4 regions of the Vibrio profundum genome follow, and region 2 is predicted to be linked to each of the others. Evidence: predicted binding sites of a transcription regulator. Region 2 holds the regulator's gene; each other region holds the start of a gene.

The links. Region 2 encodes MetJ, which represses methionine synthesis genes. Its sites were predicted from a motif close to TTAGACNTNTANANGTCTAA; they were not measured.
Region 1: a site for MetJ is predicted at 1,824-1,843, ahead of metN (methionine ABC transporter ATP-binding protein MetN). Genes of this name have one in related genera too.
Region 3: a site for MetJ is predicted at 2,085-2,104, ahead of metH (methionine synthase). Genes of this name have one in related genera too.
Region 4: a site for MetJ is predicted at 1,747-1,766, ahead of metA (homoserine O-succinyltransferase MetA). Genes of this name have one in related genera too.

What each region holds. Positions count from the first base shown of each region.
Region 1 covers NZ_JAKJTA010000003.1:89,201-92,701, forward strand. Annotated here, with positions in the region: gene L4C34_RS00515 (methionine ABC transporter permease) at 27-704, opposite strand; gene metN (methionine ABC transporter ATP-binding protein MetN) at 694-1,728, opposite strand; gene gmhB (D-glycero-beta-D-manno-heptose 1,7-bisphosphate 7-phosphatase) at 1,965-2,513, shown strand; tRNA gene L4C34_RS00530 (tRNA-Tyr) at 2,634-2,718, opposite strand; tRNA gene L4C34_RS00535 (tRNA-Tyr) at 2,805-2,889, opposite strand; tRNA gene L4C34_RS00540 (tRNA-Tyr) at 2,978-3,062, opposite strand; gene L4C34_RS00545 (efflux RND transporter periplasmic adaptor subunit) at 3,420-3,501, shown strand, end outside.
Region 2 covers NZ_JAKJTA010000006.1:196,298-199,798, forward strand. Annotated here, with positions in the region: gene rpmE (50S ribosomal protein L31) at 148-369, shown strand; gene L4C34_RS06915 (malic enzyme-like NAD(P)-binding protein) at 616-1,914, shown strand; gene metJ (met regulon transcriptional regulator MetJ) at 1,998-2,318, opposite strand; gene L4C34_RS06925 (O-succinylhomoserine (thiol)-lyase) at 2,502-3,501, shown strand, end outside.
Region 3 covers NZ_JAKJTA010000006.1:91,383-94,883, reverse strand. Annotated here, with positions in the region: gene pmbA (metalloprotease PmbA) at 1-567, shown strand, start outside; gene L4C34_RS06375 (cation:proton antiporter) at 582-1,961, opposite strand; gene metH (methionine synthase) at 2,152-3,501, shown strand, end outside.
Region 4 covers NZ_JAKJTA010000005.1:339,170-342,670, forward strand. Annotated here, with positions in the region: gene pilW (type IV pilus biogenesis/stability protein PilW) at 1-651, opposite strand, end outside; gene metA (homoserine O-succinyltransferase MetA) at 787-1,728, opposite strand; gene L4C34_RS05950 (ATP-binding protein) at 1,853-2,257, shown strand; gene L4C34_RS05955 (hypothetical protein) at 2,310-2,528, shown strand; gene L4C34_RS05960 (substrate-binding periplasmic protein) at 2,986-3,501, shown strand, end outside.

The DNA.
Region 1 (3,501 bases), on a different contig from region 2:
GTGTAACCTAATTAGAATTTGTTGGATTATTTGTGGTCGACTTGGCGCACGATAGCGTCACCGAATGACTGCACCAATTGCACTATGATAATGAGTAGGACTACTGTGGCTGCCATGACGCCAATGTCGTAGCGATAGAAGCCGTAGCGGATAGCCACATCACCTAGACCGCCGCCGCCGACTGTGCCCGCCATCGCCGAGTAGCTGACTAAAGTTACGAGCGTGATGGTGACAGAGTTAATAATGGTCGGCAGTGCTTCAGGAAGAAGCACTTTACGAATAATCTGCATTGGGGTCGCGCCCATAGACTGCGCCGCTTCAATAAGACCCGTTGGCACTTCAATCAAGGCACCTTCGACTAATCTCGCCACAAATGGAATGGCGCCGATGCTAAGAGGAACAATAGCGGCAGTGGTACCGATAAAGGTGCCGACAAAAAACTTAGTGACAGGGATAATGGCTACCATCAAGACGATAAAGGGTACTGAGCGGCCAATATTGACTACCGCGCCTAATATTCTATTGAGCGCAACGTTTTGCCACAGACCGCCTTTTTTGGTGGTATGCAAAACGACACCTAAAGGAATGCCAACGGCAAAGCCAACGATGCCCGCGACGCTGACCATGTATAAAGTTTGCAGAGTCGCATCGAAAATTAAGCTGCTGTTCAGGCTGAGCCAGTCAACGACAGAATTAAAGAACATAACCCAGTACCTCTACTTTTACATGGTGATTGCGAAGAAATTGAATCGCTGCTTGGTCGTCGGCTTCGCTACCAAACATTTCGGCTAACATCATGCCGAATTTAACGCCGCCAGCGTAGTCGATATCTGAGCTTAATACACTGATATCAATATTAAACTGACGGGCAATTTGCGAAATGAGTGGCGCTTTAACCGTCGCTCCTGTGAACTCTAGTCGCACTAACGGGTAGCTACCTTCAATGCGGTTTGCTTGCAAACGCTGTTGAAAATCTTCAGGGATAGTGAGATCCAAAGTTGAGCGAATGAACTGATGAGCCAATTCCGTTTTTGGATGGGCGAATATGTCGCCCACGCTGCCTTTTTCTACTAACTGACCATCCCCAATGATCGCCACTTGATGGCAAATACTCTTTACTACGTCCATCTCATGAGTGATGAGTAGGATCGTGAGGTTCAGCTTACGGTTAATTTCTTTAAGCAAATCTAAAATCGATTGAGTAGTTGCTGGGTCGAGGGCACTAGTGGCTTCGTCGCACAGCAATACTTTTGGATCTGATGCCAGTGCGCGTGCAATCGCAACGCGCTGCTTTTGCCCACCACTTAGGTTGGCTGGGTAGCTGTCGCGCTTGTCGGTTAAGCCAACAAGTTCGAGTAGCTGTGTCACCTTATTTTCGATGCTGGCTTTGTCTTTATTCGCGAGCTCTAGTGGTAAGGCGATGTTACCAAACACCGTACGCGAAGAGAGCAAGTTGAAGTGCTGAAAAATCATGCCTATGTTGCGGCGTGCTTGTCCAAGTTCAGCTGAGCTGAGGGTTGTTAAGTCAACCCCGTCGACAATCACCGAGCCCGATGTAGGTTGCTCAAGCATATTGACGCAACGGATCAGTGTGCTTTTTCCAGCACCAGAAGAGCCAATTACGCCAAAAATCGCACCTTGCTCAATCGTCAAATTGATGTCTTTCAGTGCGGGAATTGGGCTTCCGTTTTGATAGAAGACTTTATTTACCTGTTTGATCTCAATCATTTTTTAACCTACATCAGATGAGAATATTTGGTTGTAAACAACACATTAACTAGCCAAAGATGCTATGAGTTTCGTTTAAATAAGTCAATAGATATTTTTACGTCTAGACGTCTAGATGACCTTTTAAGGAGATATAGAGGCGGTGTTTGAGAGTTGGTTACGCGGGAAATTAGGGTGATGTCACTTATAAAGCATGCAATAATTGTTCTATTGGAAAGTGAATTGAGAATTAAATTTTGGCCAAACCTGCAGTGTTTTTAGATCGTGATGGAGTGATCAATGTCGATCACGGTTATGTTCATGATGAGCATGATTTTGAATTTGTTGACGGCGTTTTTGAAGCGACTAAGCGATTGAAAGACATGGGATACCAGTTGGTTCTCGTGACGAACCAATCGGGTATCGCGCGAGGCCTGTTTAGCGAAGACCGTTTTCTATCGCTGACCCAATGGATGGATTGGAATTTTGTCGACCATGGTGTTGAGTTTGATGGCGTATACTATTGTCCGCATCACCCAGAGCACGGTGTGGGTAAATACAAACAAGATTGTGACTGCCGCAAGCCGAAGCCGGGTATGTTTTTATCTGCTAAAGAGCATCTTGAGATTGATATGGCTAAATCAGTGATGGTCGGCGATAAAGCGGAAGATCTGATGGCTGCTGATGCTGCTGGCGTTGGCACGAAAATATTGGTGCGTACCGGGAAATCGGTGACTGAGCGAGGCGAATCTATCGCAGATGTCGTGCTAGATAGTATTAAGCAAGTACCTGATTATTTGTCATAAGTGATCTTCTCTGGTTTCAAGTAGGTGGCTGTGTGTCACTTACTTAAAATTAAATGCACTTTTTGATATGTTTTTGCTTCAGATGCAAAAAAGCCAGCTTTTCAGCTGGCTTTTTATATATGGTGGAGGGGGACGGATTCGAACCATCGAAGGCGGAGCCGGCAGATTTACAGTCTGCTCCCTTTGGCCACTCGGGAACCCCTCCAGGGGTGTTCTCACTTCTTTTAAGAAGTGAACTTAACTAAGGTTTTCCCAACGCTTTAGCTAAGTAATTTCCAGTTAAGGAAAATATGGTGGAGGGGGACGGATTCGAACCATCGAAGGCGGAGCCGGCAGATTTACAGTCTGCTCCCTTTGGCCACTCGGGAACCCCTCCAGGGGATGTTCTCACTTCTTTTCAAAAGTAAGCTTAACTAAGGTTTTCCCAACGCTTTAGCTAAGTGGTTTCCAGTTAAGGAAGAATATGGTGGAGGGGGACGGATTCGAACCATCGAAGGCGGAGCCGGCAGATTTACAGTCTGCTCCCTTTGGCCACTCGGGAACCCCTCCAGGGGTGTTTCCCACTTCTCTTGGAAGTGGCTTAAGTGATGTTTTCCCAACGCTTCACTCAAGTTCGGAGCGAATCATAGCAAACTCTTAAAACCTGTAAAGACTTTTCTTGTTATTTTGAATCGAATGCTGACTTTTTGGTCAGAGTTGCCAATATTTATCTGTTTTGATGGCTATTTGTTCACTAAAAACATCAAGTTCTCTCATTCTATTTATTATTTGTGTACCGATCTCACTCAATCGATTTCATCTCAATAATAAAATTGGTGCCGATAACACTATTGTAAGCTGGTGCGAGCCAATGGCTCACTTAGGTATATATTTATATCAGTTTATTATGTTTAGGATATAAACACGGTGAATAAATGGAATCTGTATGGGCTAACGGCGTTTTTTCTGCTGAGTAGCCTTGATCTGTTCGCTAACCCAGCCGCTCAGC
Region 2 (3,501 bases):
TTATCCAACAGGGATTCATTATCATACCGCGCCTCAGTGATTCTGAGCTGGCAACAGCGAATCAAGAACGCTGAACTTTTTTTATCAACTACGTGTGGTGTCCGGCTTAGTATCGGATGGCGACACGGCCCTAATTGAGGTTATCCCATGAAAACTGGTATCCACCCAGAATACAAAGCTGTAAATGCAACTTGCTCTTGCGGCAACTCTTTTGAGTTCAACTCTACTCTAGGTAAAGATTCTATCCACCTAGACGTATGTGACAAGTGTCACCCATTCTACACTGGTAAGCAACGTATCGTAGATACTGGCGGCCGTGTTGATCGCTTCAACAAGCGTTTCGGTGCACTATCTACCAGCAAGAAGTAATTCTTCTTTTCTGTCCAGATTTCGAAAAGGGCGCCTAGCGCCCTTTTCTTATTGGTCCCTATAAAAAGTTATCCCCGCTTTCTCTGCGTGTCCACGCATCAAACCCAATAAAGAATGGCTCACCGTTATCGGTTTAATACCGCGGAGAGTTCTCCTTTTGACGCCATCGTGTATACACTCATTACTACTAAGCGTCTGCGTGCGCGAGAATAGCCTTCCATTGAAAATGTACGAGTAATATTAGTTATGTCGGAAAAAAGCCTAGAGCAACCTTCTGTCTCTGCCGAAGAGACCCTACGTCAGCAAGCACTTGAATACCATGCCAAGCCGACCCCTGGCAAAATTTCGGTTGCCTTAACCAAACCTGCTGACTCTGCGGAAGATTTGTCGCTAGCCTACAGCCCAGGTGTGGCCGAACCTGTTCGTGAGATCGCGCAAAATGCCGATAATGTTTACAAATATACCGCGAAAGGCAATATGGTTGCCGTCATTTCCAATGGTACCGCTATCTTAGGCCTAGGCAATTTAGGTCCACTGGCTTCCAAACCAGTCATGGAAGGCAAGTCGCTACTCTTTAAGCGCTTCGCTAACCTAGATTCTATCGATATCGAAGTAAAACACCGCACCATCGATGAGTTTGTCGATACGGTCGCCAACATTTCCGATACCTTTGGTGGCATCAACTTAGAAGACATCAAAGCACCAGATTGTTTCGAAATTGAACGTCGCCTGATTGAGCGCTGTGATGTGCCCGTTTTCCACGATGACCAACACGGCACCGCTATCGTGACGGCGGCGGGAATGCTTAACGCAATCGAGCTGCAAGGTAAGAAGCTAGAAGAAGCCACCATTGTTTGTCTTGGCGCGGGCGCGGCGGCTGTGGCTTGTATGGAGCTACTGATCAAGTGTGGCGCGATGCGTGAAAAAATCTACATGTTAGATCGCAAAGGCGTGATTCACACTCGCCGTGATGACCTAAACGAATACAAGCAGCTGTTCGCCAACAACACCGACAAACGCACTTTAGAAGACGTGATTGACGGCGCGGACTTATTCCTTGGTGTATCAGGCCCTAACTTGCTATCACAAGACGCACTTAAGCTGATGGCCGACAAGCCTGTAGTCTTCGCTTGTTCGAACCCAGATCCGGAAATCAAGCCTGAACTGGCTCATCAAGTACGCCAAGATTTGATCATGGGTACTGGCCGCAGTGATTACCCGAACCAAGTGAACAACGTATTGTGCTTCCCGTTTATTTTCCGCGGTGCACTGGATGTTCGTGCAAGCGAAATCAATGATGACATGAAATTGGCTGCTGTTGACGCTATCCGTCATCTAGCCAAGGAACCAGTACCAGCAGAAGTACTCAAAGCTGCAGGCGCAGACAAACTAGAGTTCGGTAAAGATTATATTATTCCAAAACCAATGGACTCTCGCCTTCTTCCCCGCGTAGCAAAAGCCGTGGCGGAAGCAGCAGTAGCCTCTGGCGTTGCGCGCATTGAATTGCCAAGCAACTATATGCAAGAGCTGCAAGAAAAGAAGTAACGACTAAGAGCCGACTCTTATCGAATACGAAAAAAAACGCTGAGTTCATCTCAGCGTTTTTTTTATATTTTTAAGCTCAAACCTTACTCGCTATCGTAAGATTCAAACTCAATACCCATTTCTGTCATCAATGCTTTTGCTTCCGCGGGAATATCATCTGGACGATCTTTACGCATATCTTCATCAGTCGGCAGTGGTTGACCGGTGTACGCATGCAGAAAAGCTTCGCATAAAAGCTCACTATTAGTGGCATGGCGCAGATTATTTATTTGGCGACGAGTACGCTCATCTGTTAACACCTTCAATACTTTCAAAGGGATAGATACCGTGATTTTCTTTACCTGCTCACTTTTCTTTCCATGTTCAGCATATGGGCTAATGTATTCGCCGTTCCAGTCTGCCATTGCGCACCTTCAAAATTAGTTTTAACGTCAATCTAGTGCTGAATTTTAGCGGGATTTAAGGCTATAAGCAAAGACATTTAGCCATCTAGACTTGTTGACGTCTACAATTTTGAGCAGTAAAGTATCTCAATCAGCTTGAGCAAGCCACAGCCCACCGATTCATGAGCAGGAAGGAAACTAATTATGAGCAGCAGAAAACCGGCCACTATCGCCGTTCGAACTGGCATCGAATCTGACACCCAACATCACGCCGTTGTTCCGCCGATTTACCTTTCGACCAACTTTAGTTTCCCCGAGTTTGGTGACGTGCCGCAATACGATTACACTCGCTCAGGTAACCCAAATCGTGGGCTATTGGAACAAGCTCTATACGAACTGGAAGTCGGTCAAGGGGCGGTCGTGACCAACTGCGGCACTTCGGCGATAAACCTATGGCTATCATCTTTCTTGGCGGCTGGCGATCTGGTTGTCGCCCCGCATGACTGTTATGGGGGCACCTATCGACTGCTTAACTCTCGATCGCAAAAAGGTGACTTCGAGGTACTGTTTATTGACCAGTCCGACTCAGAAGCCTTGCAGCAAGCAATCGCAAGGCAGCCGAAGCTGCTGCTCATTGAAACTCCCTCCAATCCTTTAGTGCGTGTGGTGGATATTGAACAAGTATGCCAATTAGCTAAATCCGTTGGGACGCTTGTCGCTGTCGATAATACCTTTTTGACTCCGGTTTATCAGCAGCCGCTCACGCTTGGTGCAGATTTTGTGATTCATTCCACGACCAAATTTATCAATGGTCACTCCGATGTGATTGGGGGGGTCGTAATAAGCAAACAAGCTGAACACGCTGAACAGCTTGCATGGTGGGGTAATTGCATTGGTGCCACTGGTACCCCCTTTGATAGTTACATGACACTGCGCGGCATTCGCACCCTTGGCGCACGCATGAAGCTTCACGAAGAAAGTGCCAAAAAAATCTTAGCCTACCTGCAACAGCAACCATTAGTGAGTACCATTTATCACCCTAGCCTACCGACTCACCCCGGCCATGATATTGCTCTGAAACAACAAACGGGCTTTGGCTCGATGTTGAGCTTCGAATTTGCGGGATCGCAACAAAAGCTTAAACAGTTTGTTGGTGCGCTCCAGCTCTTTTCACTAGCCGAATCACTCGGCGGCGTAGAGAGTT
Region 3 (3,501 bases), 100 kb from region 2:
GGGATCAGTGGTGGTAATCTATACCGGAAGTCATCTTTTTTGTTGGATCACTTAGGCAAACGAATTCTGCCTGAATGGTTCAATATCAACGAGCAGCCTCACTTACGCCGCGGCCTTGCTTCAACACCATTTGATAATGAAGGTGTGATTACGCAAGATATGCAGATTATCACGGATGGTGTGCTATCAACCTATTTATTGACCAGCTACGCTGCGCGTAAAATGGATATGACGCCCACAGGTCATGCTGGCGGTATTCACAACTGGTTCGTTCAATCAACTGGGCAAAACTTTGAGCAAATGCTGAAAGAACTTGGCACGGGCTTGTTAGTTACTGAGGTGATGGGTCAGGGCGTTAATATCGTCACCGGCGATTACTCACGTGGTGCGGCGGGTTTTTGGGTTGAGAATGGCGAACTTCAATACCCAGTTTCCGGCATAACGGTCGCGGGTAATTTGAAGGATATGCTGAGCCAAATCGTTGCGGTAGGTAGCGATATTGAAACGCGCTCTCAAATTCAAACCGGCTCAATTTTACTTGAATCGATGAAGGTGGCTGGCGAATAGCGCCATCCCAACTATCAATCAATAGTGTCAGCATCGCTGGCACTATTACTTTTGGTCTTTTCGTTTTGGGTCTCTTCGCTTGTGGTTCGTTCGTTTTTGGTACGGTCCGCCTCGGCTTCGCGATCTTCTTCTTCCTGATTGGCTTTATTGATCATCGGCGTAATCGTTGAGCCTTGAATCAAGATAGAAAACACGACCACAGCATAGGTCATCACCAAAATGACCTCTTTAACATCGATAAGTTTATCTGGAATCACCCAAATTCCGGATGGAATCGATAGCGCCATTGCCAGTGCTAGGCCTCCCCTCAATCCTCCCCAAGTTAAGATCTTCACCGACCAAGTGTTGTAACGTCGATAACGCTTGAACCCGAGATAAGATATCCACACGCTAAGATAACGCGCAGCCAGTACGAGAGGTACCGCGATGGCCATCAATACCCAATCCTCTTGATGAAATTCAAACAGCAACATAGACATGCCAATAAGCAGGAACAGCACGCCGTTGAGAAACTCATCGACCAATTCCCAAAAATGATCCAATTGTTGTTCACTTTGTTTGGAGAAACCGATAAAACGCGTCCAATTTCCTAGCATTATCCCCGAAACGACCATCGCAAGTGGCCCTGATACATGCAATATATCGGCAAACGCATACCCTGCGGTCGGGACGCCAATCGTGAAGAGTAGTTCCATCGACGGGTCATCGGTGGAGGAAATCAAGTAGTGGAACACCATACCAAGCAGTAGGCCATAGGCAATGCCCCCGACGGCTTCTTGCAGAAATAAACCGCTCACGCTTAGAACTGTCGGTGGTTCGTTACCAAAAGCAACGGTAAACAGTGTGACAAATAATACTAGTCCAAAGCCATCGTTGAACAAAGATTCCCCCTCAATTTGGGTAGAAATACGTTCGGGTGCACGAAGTTTTTTCACAATGGCTAATACGGCAATAGGATCGGTTGGCGAGATGAGTGCGCCGAATAATAAGCAATAAATCAGATCAAACTGGATCCCTACAGCTTGGCATAGGCCATATAAACAAAAGCCAATAAAAAAGGTTGAAAAGAGCGTCGCCCCGAGAGCCAAAATCGTAATCTCCCACTGTTGGGCTTTTAGGTGGGGCAGCTTAATACCCAGCCCGCCTGCAAAGAGCAAGAACCCCAAAATTCCATTGAGTAAGAAGGCTTCAAAGTTGATTCGAGAGACCGTTTCGGTGGCAATTTGTGTTAAATGGAACCAATCATTTTGTCCTGCTATGACAATGAGTAGCGATAGCAGCATGGAACCTGCAGTGATGGCTATCGTGGTTTGCATTTGGCCAATTTTACTGTTGATAAAAGCAATTAACATGGCAGCAGCGGAGAGAAAGCAAAGGGTATAATACACCGACATGGGCAGGCTCTAATCAGTAGAAAGGGTATTCAAATTCTTGTCGTAGGTGGCAGAAATAGCAAATGCGTTTGTTCTGATAGTGGGTAAATGAATCAGCCCTGAGTATGCTTGTTCTCAATATTTTTAGACGTCTAGATTTCTATTGTTACTGTGATAGGATGAGATCAGCACAGATGGATGAGGTGATATTGTGGGAACAAGAAGTAGACAACTCGAAGCTCAGTTACAACAACGTATTATGCTGCTAGATGGCGGCATGGGCACTATGATTCAGGACTACAAGTTAGATGAACAAGGATATAGAGGAACGAGGTTTGCTGATTGGCATTGTGATTTAAAAGGTAACAATGATTTATTGGTGCTGACTCAGCCCGAGATAATTAAAGCTATTCACGCTGAGTATTTACAGTCAGGCGCCGATATTCTCGAAACCAATACCTTCAATTCCACAACAATCGCAATGGCTGACTATGAAATGGAAAGCCTGAGTTGCGAAATCAACCTTGTGGCCGCGCAGCTTGCCCGCCAAGTTGCGGATGAATGGAGTGAAAAAACACCAGACAGACCTCGCTACGTCGCGGGTGTGTTAGGACCAACTAACCGTACCTGTTCTATTTCCCCCGATGTTAACGACCCGGGTTTTCGCAATGTCAGTTTCGACCAGTTGGTGCAAGCTTACTCAGAATCTACCCACGCCCTCATTAAAGGTGGCGTTGATCTCATTTTGATTGAAACTATTTTTGACACCTTAAATGCCAAGGCATGTGCGTTTGCTGTCGATACGGTGTTCGAGGAATTAGGATTTAGCTTACCGGTAATGATCTCGGGTACGATCACCGATGCTTCGGGGCGTACGCTATCAGGGCAGACTACAGAGGCATTTTATAATGCGCTGCGCCACGTGAACCCAATCTCGTTTGGCTTAAACTGCGCGCTTGGCCCCAGTGAGCTGAGGCCATATATTGAAGAATTGTCACGTTTGGCTGAATGCCATGTCTCAGCTCACCCTAATGCAGGGTTGCCGAATGCGTTTGGCGAATATGACTTGTCGCCGCAAGACATGGCGACCCATGTGAAAGAGTGGGCTGAAAGTGGTTTTTTAAATATTATTGGTGGGTGCTGCGGCACCACACCTGACCATATTCGCGCTATGGCCCAAGCGGTGAAAAATATCGCCCCGAGAACCGTACCCGAAATCCCTGTTGCCTGTCGTTTATCTGGACTTGAACCGGTCACCATCGAAAAAGAAACGTTATTCGTTAATGTCGGTGAGCGCACCAACGTCACTGGTTCGGCGCGCTTTAAACGTTTGATCAAAGAAGAAAGCTACGATGAAGCGTTAGATGTTGCTCGTCAACAAGTAGAAAATGGCGCGCAGATCATCGATATCAATATGGATGAAGGCATGTTGGATTCAGAGGCTTGCATGGTGCGTTTTCTAAAATTGTGCGCTTCAGAGCCAGACATTGCTAGAGTCCCAATCATGGTCGACTCATCGAAATGGGAAGTGATAGAGGCGGGTCTAAAATGCATTCAAGGT
Region 4 (3,501 bases), on a different contig from region 2:
AACTTCAATGAGCAGTTGCAGTGTCGGCCGCTTAAATCCGTAATTTTGATGATAAGTAACAAGTAAACTTTCGGCTTGTAAGGTTTCGTTTTGCTCGAAATCAAGCCGAGCGAGATTCACCAAAGAAGTAAGCCGGCTGGGGTCGTGAATTAAAGCCTGAGAGAAATCTATTTTGGCGCTGCTTTTATCACCAGCTTTCAGTGCGCACAAAGCAGCGTTCTCATAGCCTGCAGCGATGAGTAAAAAACCGGGTTGTTTTATGGCCGACTTTAAGTATTGATTGGCGAGAACATACTGATCTTGCTTGCACAAAAAGGTGCCATAGTTGTTGAGAACGTGGCCATTATTGGGCTTCTGGGCTAATGCTGTTCGATAAGTACTATCGGCTTGGTTTAAATTTCCAACCAATTCGAAATAATGCGCTCGCGCAAGCTGGACATAGAGTGAAGTAGGATCGTATTCATTCGCTTTCCATAAATTTTCTCGAGCTTTAAGGAATTGACCTTTTTTTAGGTACGCTAACCCTAGTTTTACTCTTGATTCCGCCAACGCTTTACTTGAAGTTGGGGGAGAGTGATTTTGTGCAGGGAGAGGCCGCTGACTACAGGCTGACAAAAGAAATATGACAGCGTAGGTAAACAATTTTTGCATGATGCTCTCCAAATGGTGGCAGAGCATCAATAGTAAATAGTTGCTGTAGGATTAGACACCATCGGTAGCATTATCTCGATTGGTGAGGCGTTTTTTTGCTCGCCTTAATACTTTCACTTTTCTTAAAAGGTGATCTTATTCTTGATTGGTAAATGCGGACTCACGAAAATGCGCCAAATCGTAAGGTGTTTGTTGATAAACGCAGTAATTTAGCCAGTTTGAAAATAGTAAATGCCCGTGGCTCCGCCAACTGGCCTTCGGTGCACTGTTGGGGTCATTGTTTGGGTAGTAATTTATCGGAATAACAGGATCCAACCCTTCTGCAAGGTCGCGAGTATATTCTTGATGCAAGGTCAGGGCGTTATATTCAGGGTGGCCAGTCACAAATACATTTCTTTTATCTTTGGTTGATGCGAGATAAACACCGGCCACATCCGACGTTGCTAAAATATCTAGGTCAGTATTGCTGCTAATAAAACTTGGTGCAAAGTCTGCGTAGCGCGAATGCGGCGCTAGAAAGGTATCGTCGAAACCTCGGAGTATCGGGTGGAACGGTTGGTGTATTTCGTGTTGGTATACGCCGGATAGTTTATTGTCCCTAGTTTTTTTAGGTAGGTCGTATAATAATTTCAGTGCGGCTTGTGCTGCCCAACAAACATACAAGGTAGAAGTGACGTGGTCACGGGCCCAAGTCATGACTGCTTGAAGGTGTTCCCAGTAAATAACATCTTCAAATTGCACTAAGCCAAGTGGGGCACCCGTAATGATCAATCCATCGTAGTTTTTAGTCCTTACTGCGTCGAATTGTCGATAAAAGTTATCTAAATGTTCAGAAGGGGTGTTTTTGCTGTCTCTGTTATCGATTCGAAGAAGTTCAACGTCCACTTGTAAAGGGCTGTTGGATAGTAGACGAAGAAACTGAGTTTCAGTTTCTATTTTTAGTGGCATTAGATTTAGAATTAGTACCTTGAGAGGTCGAATTTCTTGGCTAGAGGCTCGTGATTCAGACATCACAAAGATGTTTTCTTGTCTTAGTATGTCTGAGGCAGGTAACAGGTCAGGAATTTTGATCGGCACAGCGGGCTCCCTATGCTTGTGGACGTCTATACTTCTAAACTTAACCGAATAACAATAAAAAGTCGATAGTCAAACACGCTGATTTTTCTTAACATTGTCTATTCACTTAACTATAGCGGGTTCTATGACGTTAACATTAACCTTGGTTCGAGGTTTACCGGGATCGGGAAAAACCACCCTTGCCAAAACGTACAGCGCCGATCACTTTGAAGCAGATATGTATTTTGTGAATGATGATGGCGAATATCAGTTCGATGCGACTCGACTTAAACAAGCGCACTCGTGGTGCCAACATTCTGCTAAGCAATCGTTACAACAAGGTAGAAGTGTCGTCGTATCCAATACCTTTGTTCGGTTGTGGGAAATGAAACCTTACTTGAAAATGGCTCAACGGTATAACGCAGAGATAGAAGTGATCGAATGCCAAGGCCGTTATGCGAATACTCATGGAGTTTCGCAGGCAACAGTCAATGCAATGAAGAAACGTTGGCAGATATTATCTGAAGCCACGTATAAGGGCGCCAATTAGCTTTGCATTAAGTCAGATCACGAAAACGGCCTTTTTGACCCAAGGCATTAGCGTGTATTTAGATATATACCCTATCGTTCGAATCAAGTGGTCGCTTGTGAAGAAAAATTTCCCCAATCAAACCCAACGCTTCTCGGTTAATAACACGGTGTTATTCAGTGCTATTGTGGATGTGATGTTTTCTTCCAAAGATCAGGCTCTGATCGGCCAATTCAAGCAAGGCTTAAAAGAAATTCGCTACAACGGAAGGTATGAAGAAATACTGAGCTAATATGCCCTAGAATAAGGCGCGCGAACGTTTATAATTAACAATGTACTCAATTGTGAGCTTTGCTAATTCACCATTTTGATAATTGATAAAGTGGGAATACCGAGCGAAAGAAAGTGAGAGGACTTATGTGATCTTACCTACCTAAAAGTAAACGAAATCGGTCGATTAGGATTTAGGTATCCCTGAAATTGTGACCACAATCTACCCGTGAGATATCTTGATGCTGCTTATGTGTTTTTTTGAGCGTTGACTTATCACGACAGATTACCAACCCACTTTTCATATCTAAAATCAACGCGGAATAAAAAATTACGCTAGAATTTGGGTAAAGAAATGCCGAATGAAACTCTACTTGGTTTTCTCTATATAAAAATACGGCATTAAGCATTCTTCGTTCATTAGTTAGAATTAGTTGAAAATAGGCTTTGCTTGTATCCGGAATGCGTAAGGGGTGGGAATGAAAAATATCATATTATCTATTTTTTTTATTTTTTCGGTAAGCGCTTCAGCTAAAGAGCTCATTCTGCTAACGGCAGAGATTCCTCCATATTCCATGGTTGAGAATGGGGTTCAAACTGGTATCTCTGTCGATGTGGTGAGGGAGATGGCTCGCAGAGTCGGCCAGAATGACCAATTTAGGTTTTTACCTTGGGCTCGAGCTCAAAATACGGCCTCTAGGAAAGATCTTTTTGGCATAACTCCCTTATCTCGAACGCCGGATAGGGAGAAAAAATTCACGTGGGTCGCTCCTATTCCTGAAATCAATAATGATTACGTGCTGGTCTCTATCGATAAAAAAATAAACATTAATAAACTGGATGATATCGTCAACCTCACCGTGGGTGTTCAGCGTGGGACTCCTGCTCAGGAAATGCTGAAAAAAGCGGGTTTTATTAGTATTGAGCCCGTTAATTTCGAAGAGCAAAATGTCGAAAAACTGAGAAAAGGACGGATTAAACTTTGGGCTATCCCT